One region of the Xanthomonas sp. 3058 genome, then DNA from elsewhere that is predicted to be linked to it. Evidence: predicted binding sites of a transcription regulator. Region 1 holds the regulator's gene; the other holds the start of a gene.
What was found. The regulator FliA, encoded in region 1, starts transcription of late flagellar genes. The targets are predictions, from matches to a motif close to TAAAGTTTNNCNNNCNNNGGCCGATAA.
Positions count from the first base shown of each region.

Region 2: a site for FliA is predicted at 3,403-3,429, ahead of GGR61_RS01185 (GGDEF domain-containing protein). Genes of this name have one in related genera too.

Region 1 covers NZ_JACHOF010000001.1:685,431-693,100, forward strand. Annotated here, with positions in the region: gene GGR61_RS03090 (XVIPCD domain-containing protein) at 1-123, shown strand, start outside; gene GGR61_RS03095 (chemotaxis protein CheA) at 334-1,992, opposite strand; gene GGR61_RS03100 (protein phosphatase CheZ) at 1,995-2,621, opposite strand; gene cheY (chemotaxis response regulator CheY) at 2,621-3,013, opposite strand; gene GGR61_RS03110 (RNA polymerase sigma factor FliA) at 3,049-3,816, opposite strand; gene GGR61_RS03115 (MinD/ParA family protein) at 3,813-4,697, opposite strand; gene flhF (flagellar biosynthesis protein FlhF) at 4,684-6,351, opposite strand; gene flhA (flagellar biosynthesis protein FlhA) at 7,477-7,670, opposite strand, start outside.
Region 2 covers NZ_JACHOF010000001.1:220,350-228,019, reverse strand. Annotated here, with positions in the region: gene GGR61_RS01200 (efflux RND transporter permease subunit) at 1-158, shown strand, start outside; gene GGR61_RS01195 (SDR family oxidoreductase) at 205-936, shown strand; gene GGR61_RS01190 (efflux transporter outer membrane subunit) at 930-2,354, shown strand; gene GGR61_RS01185 (GGDEF domain-containing protein) at 2,400-3,374, opposite strand; gene GGR61_RS01180 (hypothetical protein) at 3,542-3,775, shown strand; gene GGR61_RS01175 (GGDEF domain-containing protein) at 3,914-5,614, opposite strand; gene GGR61_RS01170 (hypothetical protein) at 5,770-6,018, shown strand; gene GGR61_RS01165 (hypothetical protein) at 6,139-6,312, shown strand; gene GGR61_RS01160 (AlpA family transcriptional regulator) at 6,670-6,879, opposite strand; gene GGR61_RS01155 (J domain-containing protein) at 6,876-7,454, opposite strand; gene GGR61_RS01150 (hypothetical protein) at 7,447-7,670, opposite strand, start outside.

The DNA of each region.
Region 1 (7,670 bases):
CAGCCCGTCGAGCAATCCTTGGCGCAATTACAGGCCTTGGGCGAAACTCAGCGCCAACAGCAATCCCAGCAGCAGGAGCAACAGCGAGAGCAGTCGATTGCGCCTCAACACCGGATGGTGTGAGGGCTAGTGAAGTAACGGTTCTGAAATAACGGTTCCAGATTCAGTTCCACGGCAGCCTGGCCGTCGCCAAACCATCGCGCCCATGCCGGCGCGCGTAGCGGCATAGATCGGCAGCGATGCTTGTAGTGAAACGACAACGGCCGCAGTACGCGGGCGTTGTCGTCAAATCAGGCAGACAAGATCGTCTTGCCGATTCCCGATTCCCGAAAATCAATGATCGCTGGAGCGCAGTCCATCCACGTCCAGGATCAGCGCCATGCGGCCGTCGCCGATCAGGGTGGCGCCGGCGTAGCCGGGCAGGCCGCGTAGGGCGCGGGGCAGGGGCTTGATCACCACTTCCTCGCGGCCGCGGACCTGGTCCACCACCAGGCCGAAGCGGGTTTCGCCTGCCTGCAGCAGCACCACGGTCAGCAGCGGCGGTTGTTCTGCCGGTACGCCGAGCCAGCGGCGCAGGTCGATCAGCGGCAGGGTGTGCGAGCGGCGGTCGAGCACGGCGCGGCCGTCGAACCAGCCCAGCGAGGTCTGCGGTGCGTGCAGCACTTCGACCACGCGGGCCAGCGGCAGGGCGTAGACCGCTTCGCCGGCCTGCACCAGCAAGGTCGGCAGGATCGCCAGCGTCAGCGGCACGCGGATCATGAAGCGGCTGCCGCGGCCCAGTTCGGACTGGATCTGGATCTGCCCGCTGAGTTCGCGGATGCGCGATTGCACCACGTCCATGCCCACGCCACGGCCGGAGATGTCGGTGACCTCGGCCTTGGTCGAGAAGCCCGGCATGAAGATCAGATGCAGGCACTCGTCGGTGCTCAGGCGGGCGGCGGCTTCGGCGTCGATCAGGCCTTTGTTGCGGGCGATTTCGCGCAGGCGTTCGGGGTCGATGCCGGCGCCGTCGTCCTGGATTTCGATGCTGACGTAGTCGCCTTCCTGCTGCGCGGACAGGCGCACATGACCGCTGCGCGGTTTGCCGGTGGCTTCGCGCAGGGCAGGCGATTCGATGCCGTGGTCGATGGCGTTGCGCACCAGATGCACCAGCGGGTCGGCCAGCGCTTCGACCAGATTGCGGTCCAGTTCCGTCTCGGCGCCGATCAGCTCCAGCTCCACTTCCTTGGACAGCGTGCGCGCGACGTCGCGGGCCACCTTGGGGAAGCGCGAAAACACCTTGCTGACCGGCTGCATGCGGGTACGCATGACGGCGGTCTGCAGACGGGCGGTGGCGATATCCAGCGTGCTGACCGCGCGATCGAGTTCTTCGTCGCGCAGGCGGGTGCGCAGGGTCTTCAAGCGATTGCGCGACAGCACCAGCTCGCCGATCAGGTTGACGATGGCGTCCAGGCGCTTGGTGTCCACGCGCACGGTTTGTTCGGCTTCGGCGCCAGCCTTGGCAGCGGCTTTCGGCGCGGCCTTGGCGCCGGGCGCTGCCGGTGCATGGCCGTCGTCGTGCGCCGCCGCGGCGGCGACTGCCGCCTTGGGAGCGGCCTTGACCGCCGGCGGGCCGCTCTTGGCGTCGAACTGCGCAATCAGCGAGGCCGGTGCATGCGGCACGGTTTCGCCCGAGCCCATCGCATCCAGCATCGCCTGCAGATAATCCAGCGACTGCTGCGCGGCATCGAAGTGATGCGCCTGCAACACCGCCTGGCCGGAGCGCGCCATGCCGAGGGTTTCTTCGGCGGCGTGGCACAGCGCGACCATCGGCTTGATCGCCAGAAAGCCGGCGCCGCCCTTGAGCGTATGGAAACCGCGGAACACCGCGTTGAGCTGGTCGGCTTCGTCCGGTGCCTGTTCCAGCGCGACCAGCTGTTCGCCGAGGCGATCCAGGATTTCCTGGGCCTCGACGATGAAATCGGCAGCAATATCGTCTGGAACAGCACTCATGGTTACAACCCCAATCCGGACAGCAGGTCGTCGGCGTCGTCCTGCGACACCGCGTGACGGTCCAGGCCCTTGACTGCAGGACCGGCAAGACCGCCGTCGTCTTTCTTCGGCTCGGTGTTCTTCGGCGGCAGGCCGAGCGCACCGAAGCCTTCATGCACGCGCCGCACGATCCCGGCCACGCGCCGGATGATCTGCCCGCTCAGGTCCTGGTAGCTCTGCGCCAGCGACAGCTCGGTCAGGTTGTGGCGCATCTTGTCCATCAGCGCGCCCTGGTCCTGATTGAGGCCGCCGTCGCGCAGCTGGTTGGCCAGCTCGCGGCATTCCTCGACCAGATCCAGCGTGCGATGGCTGGCCTTTTCGGTCATTTCCACCACGTGGTCCAGGCGCGAACACGCATCGTCCAGTTCGCCGGCTTCGTCAGGCACGGTGGGCAATTCGCCCAGCGCCTGACCCAGTTCGCGGGCGAGCCGGCTCAGGCCCTGCATCATCGGACGGGTACGCAAGGCGGCGAGGTGATCCACCTCGCGCTTCCAGGCGGCTTCGTCACCGCTTTCCAGTGCATCGAGCGCGCCCTGCAGGCGGTCGATCAATGCGGCGCGTTCTGCGTTGGTATCCACGGTGGCGTTCATCAGGCGGTCGCCGCCAGACGTTCGAACACCTTGCCCAGCTTTTCTTCCAGCGTCTGCGCGGTGAACGGCTTGATGATGTAGCCATTCACGCCGCACTGGGCCGCTTCGATGATCTGCTCGCGCTTGGCTTCGGCGGTCACCATCATCACCGGCAGGTGCTTGAGCTTGGCGTCGGCGCGGATGTTGCGCAGCAGGTCGATGCCGGTCATGCCGGGCATGTTCCAGTCGGTGACCACGAAATCGAACGGGCCGGCACGCAACGCAGCCAATGCGCTGTTGCCGTCTTCGGCCTCTGCGGTATTGGTGAAGCCGAGATCGCCCAACAGATTCTTGACGATACGTCGCATCGTCGAGAAGTCGTCCACGATCAAAATCCGCATGTTCTTGTTCACATCAAGCTCCTAACACTAAAAAATACGCGAAAAAATTATTCGTCAATTTCGACACCGGCATCGGCCAGTTCGAAGACCTTGAGGCGGCCGCGCAGACGCACCACCGCCTGGCCGTGAATCTGGCAGACGCGCGATTCGCTGACACCGAGCACGGCGCCGATTTCCTTCAGATTCAATTCCTGCTCGTAATACAGCGACAGCACCAACTGCTCGCGCTCGGGCAACTGGCCGATGGCCTTGCCCAGCTCGCGGCCGAATTCGCCACGCTCCATCATCTGCTGCGGATTGGGACCACCCTTGGCGGTGGTGTCCAGCTCGCCGTGGTCCTCGATCCGCGACTCCAGGCTCAGCACCTGGCCGCGTGCGGCATCTTCCATCAGACGCAGGTAATCGGGTAGCGGCATTTCCATCGCGGCGGCCACTTCGGTGGCAGCGGCGGCGCGGCCGGTGTTCTGCTCGATCTTGCGCACGGCGGCGGCGGCGTCGCGGGCACGGCGGTGGACTGAACGCGGCACCCAGTCGCCACGGCGGATCTCGTCGATCATCGAGCCGCGGATGCGGATCGAGGCATAGGTTTCGAACGAGGCGCCCTGGTCGGAATCGTAACTGCGCGAGGCTTCGATCAGGCCGATCATGCCGGCCTGGATCAGATCGTCCACTTCCACGCTCGCCGGCAGGCGCGCGGCCAGATGGTGGGCAATGCGGCGGACCAGATCGGCATGCTGGGTGACGATGTCGTTGGCGTTGTTGCGCTGCACGGCACGGTACTGCGCGGTGGCGGTCGTTGCGGTGGCGGTACTCATGCGGCCACTCCCCGTTGGATGATGCGTTCGACGAAAAACTCGACGTTGCCGCGCGGCACCGTGGGGGCCTGCCAGCGCGAGGTACGGCGAGCGATTTCTGCAATGGCCTGCGCCGACGGACTGGCGGGGTAAGCCTTGATGACGGGTTGCTGGCGCTGCACCGACAGGCGCAACCAGTCGTCCTGCGGCACGTGGCCGAGGTAGTTCAGCGACACGTCGCCGAGGAACTTTTCGCAGACCCGCGACAGCTTGTCGTACAGCAGGCGGCCTTCGTTGGGGTCGCGCACCATGTTGGCGATGATCTGCAGGCGGTCCACGCCGCGTTCGCGCGAGAGCACCTTGATCAGCGCGTAGGCGTCGGTGATCGAGGCCGGTTCGTCGCAGACCACCACCACGGTGTCCTGTGCGGCCTGGCAGAAGGTCAGCACGCTGTCGGTGATGCCGGCGGCGGTGTCGATGACCATCACGTCCAGGTCGCGTTCCAGTTCGGAGAACACGTTGACCAGGCCGATGTGCTGGGCCGGGGCCAGTTCCGCCATGTGGCGGCGACCGGAGGCGGCCGGCACCACCAGCACGCCACCCGGACCTTCCATGATCACTTCATCGAGCGTGCAGCGGCCGGCGATCAGGTCGGCCAGGGTGTACTTGGGCGAGAGTCCCAGGACCACATCCAGGTTGGCCAGGCCAAGGTCGGCGTCCAGCAGCAGGGTGCGCTTGCCCATGTCGGCAAGCGCCACGGCCAGGTTGGCGGAGATGTTGGTTTTACCCACGCCGCCCTTGCCACCGGTCACGGCAATGGTGCGCACCGGGCCCAAGGGCTCGGGACGGGTCGCCGACAGGGGGAAGGCGTTGGTCAGCTTTGCGTATTCACGCGACTGCATGGTTGTGCTCCGGAGTACAGGGCTTATCGGCAGCGCGCCGTAAATCTTCAAGGCGAAGAACGAGACTGGCGGCATTGGCGCGGTGCAGGTCGTCAGGGACCCGCTGTCCGTCAGTCACCCAGGTGATGGGCATTTGGTGGTCGACCACCACCGACAAGGCGCTGCCGAAGCGGCCGGTCTCGTCGAGTTTGGTCAGCACCACGCCTTGGGGCTTGGCGTGGGCGAAGCGGCGCACGACCTCGTCGAGGTCTGAAAAATGGGAGTTGGCGGGCAGCACCAGCAGCGAGGTGACCTGCTGGGCGGCGCGCAGCCAGTTCAGCTGGGCGGCCAGGGCGCGGTCGCGCTGGCCCATGCCGGCGGTATCGATCAGCACCAGCTTGTAGTCGCGCAGGCGATCCAGCAGCGCGAGCAGGCTTTCGGCGCTGTCGGCTTCGTGCACCGCGATGCCGAGCTGGCGGCCGTAGCTGTGCAGCTGCTCGCGGCCACCGACGCGCAAGGTGTCGGTGGTGACCAGTGCCACGTCGCGCGGGGCGTGCTGGGCGGCGAAGCGCTGCGCCAGCTTGGCAATGGTGGTGGTCTTGCCGGCGCCGGTCGGGCCGACCAGGGCGATCACGCCGCCGCGTTCCAGCGGGTCGATCGGGGCCACCGGCAGGCGCTTGGACAACAAGCCCAGCATCAGGCCGCGGCCGCGGTGCAATTCGGTGTCGGCGGGGATCTGCATGGCGATGTCGCGGGTCAGACCGGCGTCGAAGCCGTAGTCGTCCATCAACTCCAGCGCCTGCGCACGCACCGGCGAGCCACGCAGGCGCTCGTCGGTGAGGCGGTTCATTTCTCGCTCGATCATCTGCCGCATCAGCGCCAGTTCGCCGCGTAGCTGCTTGAGTTCTTCGTCGTTCTGCGTCGCCGGGGCGGCGGCGACCGGCACGGCGGCCAGGGCCACCGGTGCGACCACCAGCGGCGGCAAGGCGGCCGGCGGCAGGATTTGCGGCAGGGCGTCGTCCAGATCGAAATCGGCCTCGTCGGCCAGCGCGTCGTCGTCCTGGCCGTAGCCGGCAACAGCGACAGCGACGGGTGCGGTCATGGCCGCAGCCATGAGCGGTGTGGGTGCCGCAGCCGCTTCCAAGGACGCGCGCTGCACCGGGGCGGTGGTCAGAAAGTCGGCGAAGACCTGTTCCGGGATTGCCGACAGCGCGTGTTGCTGGCGCGGCGCGGCGGATGCGGCCACCGCGTTGGCCAATGCCTGCGCGGTGGGCGAGGGTGCGGCGCTGCGCACCGGCGCGGCCGCTGGCGCCTGCCGCACCACGTTGACCGGCTGGCGCAGCGCCATGGCGGCGATCATGTCGTCGGCGGCACTGGCAACGCGTTGACGCATGCCGGCATCGGCAGCCGGCTTGAGCGGGGCGTGCACGGGGGCGGAGGTGGCTTGCGCTGCAGGCGCCTGGTGCGTCTGGGCCGGCGCAGTGACCGGCGGTTCGGAGCGCGCGGTTTCCAGGGCGCGCTGCACGAGTTCTTCGTCGTAATTGCTGGCAGCGACGATCTCGATGCCGTCGGCGGTGCGGCGGTTGGACAGGATCACCGCATCCGGGCCGTGTTCTTCACGCACCATGCGGAATGCGGTGCGCATGTCCGGGGCAACGAAGCGTTTGATTTTCATGCGAAGTGCCTCCAGGAACGGGACCCGCCGGACGCCGGACGGGTACGTGAAAAATGTGGGTGTGTTGCCAGCGTCATGAGTTGCCTGTCCCGTTCGGTTGTTCCAAGTCCTGCTGCGCGCCCCGCACCGATCAAGCTGTGTGCGGTCTCGCCAGAGCTAATGCACGCGGCGTGCCAAAACGCGGTGCTGGGTTTCCGGCGCAGGAAGTTGGAGGGTCGGGATGGCGCGTTGGCCGTGCTGTCGGCGTTGTTGCATGAGGCCAAGTCGATGGATTGATTGGCTTTTTCCCGAAGGGCGGTGCGGTGCGGCGCGTTGTGACGCCTGTCCGTGGCTCTTGCGGTGAGGTTCTCTGAGAGCCTGCGAGTCGCCGACGTCGTGCAATCGATTGGATGGTCGGCCCGGTGGCGGCTTTCCGGCGCTGCGGGCTGCAGCTGGTGAATGGCGGTTGCCCGCGGCCGATTTGCGGCGGTGGGGTCCGTTCGCTGCCCCCATCCGCCCTGCGGGCACCTTCCCCCGCAGGCGGGGGAAGGGCAGAACGCCGGCTGGTGTAGGGCGGAGCGCTGCCTGGTGTAGTGCGGAGTGCTTGGCTGGCGTTGTTTCGCTGGTCGCGCCGCCGTTCTGGGGCGGGTGGGTTTGTGTGCTGCCCCCATCCGCCCTGCGGGCACCTTCCCCGCAGGCGGGGGAAGGGTGGAGCGCCGGCTGGTGTAGGGCGGGGCGCTGTCTGGTGTTGTGCGGAAGGAATCGGCGTCGCGGGGTCTTTTACAGTTGCCTCCATGCAGGTAGCCGGAGCCTGGTCCATCGACGTCCAACCACTCGCGCGTCACTCAAGCACTTCATTCAAGCACTACCGCATTGCGAGCTCTCTTCCCATGCGGACAGCGCCGGCCTGGGGCAGTAGGTACCGCCACGGAATCGGCCCCCTCTCCCGCCTGCGGGAGAGGGTTGGGGTGCGGGCACGGCCGATCGCGCTGCCCCCATCTGCCTTGCGGGCACCTTCCCCCGTCGGCGGGGGAAGGGCGAAATGCCGGCGAGTGTTGCGCGGAGTGCTGGCTGGCCTCACCTGGATGACGGGCTGGCGTTGCCGTGTTGCCAGAGTGCCGCCGAGCAGCGTTGGCTTGGTGACGTTTAGCTGATCGTGCCGACCAATTTCAGGCGCTTGTCTTCCGGTACTTCGCTATAGGCAAGCACCGACAGGGTCGGCACGCTGTGGCGGACCAGACGGGCCAGCGCGGCGCGGACCTGGCCGGGTACCAGCACCACGGCCGGTTCGTTGCGGGCTTCCTGCTTGCCGACGCAGTCGGCCAGGCTCTGGTGCAGAC
Region 2 (7,670 bases), 470 kb from region 1:
GCTCGGTCACCGGGATCACCGTGTTCGCCGGCATGCTCGGCGTGACCCTGTTCGGCCTGTTCCTGACCCCGGTGTTCTACGTGGCCCTGCGCAAGTGGGTGACCCGTGGCGAGTCCGCCGCACCGGCCGCTGTTTCGCACGATCACGCCAAGGCGTGAGCGCGCGATTTTTCCTCCTTCCCATTCGCAATCCAAGGACATTCACATGAGCAACGACAAGATCGCATTGGTCACCGGCGCCACCCGCGGCATCGGCCTGGAAACCGTTCGGCAACTGGCGCAGGCCGGCGTGCACACGCTGCTGGCCGGCCGCAAGCGCGACGATGCCATCGCCGCGGCACTCAAGCTGCAGGCCGAAGGCCTGCCGGTGGAAGCCATCCAGCTCGACGTCAACGACGAGATCAGCATCGCAGCGGCGGTGGGCACGCTGGAGCAGCGTTACGGCCACCTGGATATCTTGATCAACAACGCCGGGATCATGGTCGACGACATGCAGCGCACCCCGTCGCAGCAAAGCGCGGAAGTGTGGACACGCACCTTTCAGACCAATCTGTTCGCAGTGGTCGGTGTGACCAAGGCATTCCTGCCGCTGCTGCGTCGCTCGTTGGCCGGGCGCATCGTCAATGTGTCGAGCATTCTCGGCTCGCTCACCTTGCACAGCCAGCCCGGCTCGCCGATCTACGACTTCAAGATTCCCGCCTACAACGCGTCCAAGAGCGCGCTCAATAGCTGGACCGTGCATCTGGCCTATGAGTTGCGCGACACCGCGATCAAGGTCAACACCGTGCATCCGGGCTACGTCAAGACCGACATGAACGGTGGTGGCGGCGACATCGAAGTGGAGCAGGGCGCACACAGCAGCGTGCAGATGGCACTGCTCGACGCGCACGGCGCCACCGGCAGCTTTACCCATCTGGGCGAGGTGTTGCCATGGTAAGAACCTTCCTGAGTGCGGCACTGGCCGCACTGGTGCTCAGCGGTTGCGCGGTCGGGCCGGATTACCGGCCCGACCCGCCCGCATCGGTGACCTTGCAGGGTGCGCAGGATGCGGCCTTCAGCGCCGAATCGACGGTGGGCAACTGGTGGTCGCAGTTCGACGACCCGGTACTGGAGCAACTGGTACGCGATGCCTTGTTCGCCAACCACGATCTGCGCATCGCCGTGTCCCGCGTCAAGCAGGCGCGCGCGGTGTTCGTCGAGCGTCGCCTCGACCAGGCACCGCATATCACCGCGCAAGGCAGCTTCGATCGTCGCGAACAACAGCAGGTGATCGCCGGCAATCAACGCTTTCTCACCGAGACCACCACGCTCGGTCTGGATACGGCCTGGGAGCTGGACCTGTTCGGTCGCCAGCGGCGCGCCTCCGAAGCGGCGCGTGCCGATCTCGACGCCGAGCAGGCTGGCCTGCAGGACGTGCAGGTCAGCGTGGCCGCAGAAGTGGCGCGTAATTACTTCGAGTTGCGTGGCACGCAGAAGCAGCTGGAAGTGTCAAGGCGCACACTGACCAATCTGCGCGATACCAAGAGGCTCACGCAGACGCGCTGGGACCTGGGCGCCGGCAGCGAGCTGGATGTGCAGAGCAGCCTGGCGCGGTTGAAGGCCATCGAGGCCGATATTCCGTTGCTGGAAACTGCCCAAGCGCAATACCGTCATCGTCTGGCGGTGTTGCTCGGCCAGCAGCCCAACGCGCTGGACGCCACCCTGGTCGCACGCAGCATGCCCGCGTTCGCCCGTCCGCTGCCATTGGGCGATACCGCCGGATTGCTGCGTCAGCGCCCGGACGTGCGCAGCGCCGAACGTCGGTTGGCGGCGGCCACTGCGCAAGTTGGCGTTGCCACTGCCGATCTGTTTCCGCGCATCAGCGTGAGCGGCTTCGTCGGTTTCCTGTCCGGCGATGCGGCCAGACTCACCGAAAGCAGCGGCAAGGCCTGGTCGATCACTCCATCGATCAGTTGGGCGGCATTGGACTTCGGCACCGTGCGTGCACGCCTGCGTGCCAGCAAGGCACAGGCCGAGGGTGCATTGGCGCAATACCAGCAGAGCGTGTTGTTGGCGTTGGAAGACACCGAGAACGCATTGATCGGCTATGGCCGTCAGCAGGCGCGCCTGGCGATCGTGGTAGAGCAGGCCAATGCCGCACGGCGTGCCGAACAGTTGGCGCAGATCCGCTACCGCGAGGGTTCGGAAGATTTCCTGACCCTGCTGGACGCGCAACGCACCCAACTGGCGGCCGACGATGCATTGGCCCAGGCCGAAGCGGCGGTGAATGTCGGTGTGGTCGGCGTGTACAAGGCGCTGGGCGGCTGGAAGCAGGGCGAGGCGCCTGCAGCACCGGTGGCTGTGGTCAAACGTTGACACACGCGTGCGGGGCGGCCGCCAGGTCGCCCCGCAGATCGTGCGTCAGTCGGCAACCCGTACGCTGTCACGGCCACCGTTCTTGGCCAGATACAGTGCAGCATCTGCGCGCGAGAACCAGTCCTGCCAATGGGTTTCGCCATCGTGACGTGCGGCGCCCAACGACACCGTGATGCGTCCGCCCGGACCACGCAAGCCATTGCGGATCACCTTGCGCAGGCGTTCGGTGGCCGCTTCCAGTTCCTGCAACGAGCCGGCACGCAGCAACACCACGAATTCTTCGCCGCCAAAGCGGAACACCTGATGCGGATCGCGGATTTCAAAGCGCAGGATGGTCGCCAGATCCGACAGCGCCGCATCGCCCGCGGCATGACCGTACAGATCGTTGACCTCCTTGAAATGATCCAGATCCAGAATGATCAGGCTGTTGAGGCGGTCGTGCGGTTGGCGTTGATCGATCTGATGGGTGAGCGCGCGCTCAAGCATGCGGCGGTTGGGCAAACCGGTGAGCGCATCCAGCGAGGCCAGCTCTTCCAGATGCACCCGGTCGTCCTGCATCCGCAGCGAAAACGCATAGCCCACCGCCAGCGTCACCAGTGTCACCACCACCGTCGATGTGCCCTGGCCGGGGCTGACGATCAAACCGGGCAGGAACAACAGCGCCGCCAATAACGGCAGGCTCAGCAGAACCGCGCGCCGCGGCCCGCACAGGAAATAATTGGTGGCCAGCACCGGGAACAGCCAGGGCAGGGCGCCATCACCGCCGGTCCAGCAGGCCAGCAGGCAGCCGCCGACATTGATCGATGCCAGCCAGATCCCGCCGACGCCGGTGTGTTCGGCATCGCGCATCTGCCAGCCCCGCCAGATCGCCAACAGGCCGAGCGACGCGGTGACAAGACAAGCAACCACCTGACCGGTCATGGCCAGGTACACCGCATAGAGGCAAAGCAACAGCGCGGTGATTGGCCCGAGCATCTTGACGATGCCGAGGCGAAAATCCCGCCGCAGGTGGAGGATCACAGGGAAGGTTCTGTAGGAGTCGGGATCATTATCGGCTGTGCCTTGCGAAAGTTGAGCATGCACGGGCCGCGACACCGGACAGGAAAATGAAGCGTTGCGCAGTCGTGCTTCGCACACCCTTGACGGCCTTGCCGTAACCGTAGCGTGTCTTGTCGTTGGAGTGTGCAATGCCTACGCGCGAACAACTCGATACCCAGCTGGATGCGCTGCAGGACACGCTGCCGCAGTTGTCGGCAGATGAAGATGCAGATTTCGACTATCTCGATTTTCAGGCGCGTGCCGAAGCGGTGCTGAGTAGCGCTGCACCAGCGGATGCAGCCTACGTGCGCAGCCGTATCGACGACATGCTGACCGGCGCTGGCCTGATTCCGCTCGACAGTGCCTGCAATGCCTGTCGCTGAGACCTCGCCTCGGATAGAGGCGCAATATGCCGTACATCGCTGCCGAGAAATGTCGCCCCCGCGCTCTGCGGCAATGTCCGCGCCGGCGCGCCACACGCGATGACTGGGGCGTGTCCGGTAGCGTTGCGATACACCTGTTTAGCTGACGCCGGCTGACACGCCGGCACTGACTACCTGGTTGCGTCCACCCTGTTTGGCGCGATACAGCGCTTCATCCGCACGGCGCAGGAGCTGCGCTGCATTGCCCGCATGTTCCGGAAAACTCGCCGCACCGAACGATGTGGTGACCTTGGGCAGCGACACGCCATCGGCCATCACCTGCAGGTTCTCGATGCCCGCACGCAGTTTCTCGGCCATCAGGCAGGCAGTGGAGAGATCCACTTCCGGCAGGATGATCGTCAGTTCCTCGCCGCCGTAACGGCAGCAGATGTCTTCGCCACGCGTCTGCGCCAGCAGGAACTCGCCGATCGCCGCCAGCACACGGTCGCCACCGCTGTGTCCATGCAGATCGTTGAATTGCTTGAAGTGGTCCACGTCCAGCATCAGCACCGACAATGGCTGCATCCGACGCGTGCAGCGCGACAGTTCGTGATTGAGTGCTTCTTCGAGATAACGCCGGTTGTACAGGCCGGTGAGCGGGTCGCGGATCGACTGCTGGCGCAGCGTCTCGCGCAGACGCAGGTTGTGCAGCGCCAGCGACAACTGCTCTGCCGCCGCCTCGGCCACCGTCAACGAGGCCAGATCGCGCGCATCGTCGCTGCGCAACGCCAACATGCCCAGCTGCGTGCCTTGCGCCGACAACGGGATGCACACCGTGCTGGTGTGCGGCGGAAGACTGGCGCCAATGTGTTGGCAGACGATGCCCTGGCTGGCGTCTGCCACCAAATGGGTGCGGTCGCGACGCAGCGCCCAGCAGTTCTCCGGGGCGATACTGGCGCTGTTGTCGTCGGCCATCGCGCCCCAGGCCACTACCTGCTCGGCGCGATCGCGCGAGGCGCGCAGCAGATACACCGCACCGGTCGCGCCGGGGATCAGCGGCGCGATGGTGCGTGCGGTGATCTCCAGTGCTTCCTCGGCATCACGACAGTTCTGCAACAGCCCCGAATAGCGCGCCAGCGCCTCCAGCCCGGCAGAGGTGCGTTCCAGTGCGGCAAACGATTCGACCAGGCGTTCGCTGGTCTGGCTGGCCACATCCTCGGCGCGTACGCGTCGTTCCAGCTCGCGCGACAACAAGCGATACGCCAGCAGCATCACCAGCATGCCGCTGACGATGCCGATCACCGTGACCCGCAACACCCACTGCGCGCTGGTCTTGTTGGCCTCGGTCCGCGTGACCAGCTGATGGCGTTCCAGCTCGGTCATGGTCTTCACCTGACCTCGCAGCATCGTGGAGGTCTGGAACACCCCTTGGGCGATCGACTCGCGCGCGCCCTCCGCACCCTGTGCGCGGTATCTGTGCAGCAAATCGCTGATCTGCACCAGTCGCTTATCCACCAACCCTCTCAGGCCGACCACATTGCGTCGCTGTGCGGCGTTGTCCTGCACCAGTGCTTCCAGCCGCTCCAGACGCTCGGGCAGGCGTTCGATCGCATCGGCGTACACGGCCAGAAACGCCTCGTTGTCGGTCAGCACATAGCCGCGTACCGACGACTCTGCCGACAGCACGCCCGCCTGGATCTCGTCGATGCCGGCGATCACTTCCTGCGTATGCGTGACCCAGCCGGCGTCGGACAACGAGCGCTGCGTGGTGAAATAACCGCCAATACCGATCAATACAAAGATCGCCCCACCCAGCAGCAATGCCCCGGCAGCACGTCGTTTCGCCCTGTTGGTCACTATCGTGTCCCCCAAACACCGATTGTCTGGTAGAGCTTGATGCAAGCGGCGTGCCTATGCTTCACCCCGCTTATCGGTCAGCACAGAGTGGGGAGCGCATGTCGCTCCCGGGCCGGCCTGGCGGTATCCTCCAGGCACATCATCGAGCCGAGCACAGATTGGTCATTTTTCTAGGTCCTTATCAATTGACCTGCCGCGCCACCCAGGGCAACACCTCCACCCGTGGGTGGGTCGCCGACTGGCGTATCGCGCAGATCGGCGCCAGCAGGACTGGCGAACTGGCAGGCGCCGTCCTTTCGTCCCTGTTCCCCGATCACCGCAGCGCCATGGCTGCCGCGCGCATCGCCGGCATGGTGACGCTGGAAGCCATGCATGCCGAGGCGCAGCGGCACCTCGAACACGTCTGAGCGCATGTCTCGGCGTGCTGGACACACCGAGCGCGCTGGCATATCCGCTTGCGGCGAGTTGGCATGTGGTTTGCTTCGAGTGCTTCAGGACGCTGGGGGAGCGTCTTCGAAGGAGGCGAAATGGAAGAGCCCAACAAAAGTGCCATGGTCCTGCTGCAGCAGGAAGCCACCGAATTGCGCGCGCTATTCGACCAGTTGCGTGGCAATGCGTCCGTGCCTTTGGACGATCAAGCCAATACGATCGCCGGCGCGCCGCCCGAATTTGTCGAACAGACGGCTCGCGTCACTCTCTGACGTCATAGGTAAGTAGATGGCTGCGGGTCATGCGCTGCCCACGCCACGCCGGTCGCCCGGTTTTGTGGACAGCGCCTGGCCTACGTCACGTCCAGCGTGTGATGCAAGGTCATCGAGAAATACCCAGCAGCGATCTGCCAGACATGGCCGACTGTTGCCCGGATGTGGTCAGCCATGTTGCATCGCCCATGAAAAAGGCCGGGAGCCCTCTGCATCGAGGAGTCCCGGCCTTAGTCGGTCGTCTTAGGACCGGTGTTTGGTGGAGGTGGGCTCTACCGCCGATCCGCCGTAAAGCATTGACGGGAAAGGAGTTGGCCTATCCAATTACGGCCAGATGCCCCCGCAGATACCCCCAGCTCAAGCGGCCTTGTCCCGCTGGGCGATTTGCTGGTTGATCCAGTCGGCGACCTCGGATTCGACCCAGACCGAGGATGTGCCCAGATGGAGGGGCTGCGGGAAGGTCTTGTCCCGGATGCGGCTGTAGAGGGTGGACTTCGACATGCCGACGCGCTCAAGCACATCGCGCAGCCGGAGCAGCCGCTGGGTGGTGGTCGGGGTGTTGCTCATCGTTTGGTCTCCTGTTGGTATGCCTGCCAGGCTGACTGCACCTGCTGGAAGGTATCGGCGTTGCCGCGATTGTCGGGATGATGCTGCGACCGCAGGCGCCGGTAGCTGCCCTCGGGGTCGGCCGGGTCCAGGACATCACGCCAGGACAGCGCCACCGGCGCGGGCAGGGCCGCGAAGCCGGTGAATGCCCGCTCCATCATGTCGGAGCTGCCCCAGCGCTCAATGCCGCGAATCGCGCCGATCGTCAGGGTGATGGCCCGCAGATTGGCCTCGCGCTTGGCGAACTTGTCGCAGGCCAGGACCATCTCGACACCCTTGCGGGTGAAGTAGACGGCGATGCCCTCGTCGTCGTTGCGCGGCTGCTGGCTGTACGGCATGCCGTCCTGGCGCAGCTTGAGGTTGCTGCTGACGATGATGTTGCGCGCACCGAGCCGGCCAAGCTCGTCCACCAGGTCGCGGAATGCGCGGTCGGTGGTCTGCGCCTTGAACGGACTGTGCGCGCGGAGGTGTCCCGGCGTGCGCGGCCAGCCGGCCGGCCAAGTCAGCGGATAGCGCTGGTCGGGGCGCTCAGCCATTGCGCACCTCCGGCGTGGCCTGCTGGTCGATGATCGCGCGCAGCACCATCGTTTCGGCCGAATGGTTTGCCATGGCCTCACCCTCCCAGCCGAGCCCGCAAAGCGTGAAAAGCTTTGCTCGCTGCTCTGCAATCAGGTCACGGAAGAACCACAGCTTGATCTGCGGCCAGTGCGCATGCTCCTTCGCCGCTACCGGTTGCGTGTGGGTGGCGAGGA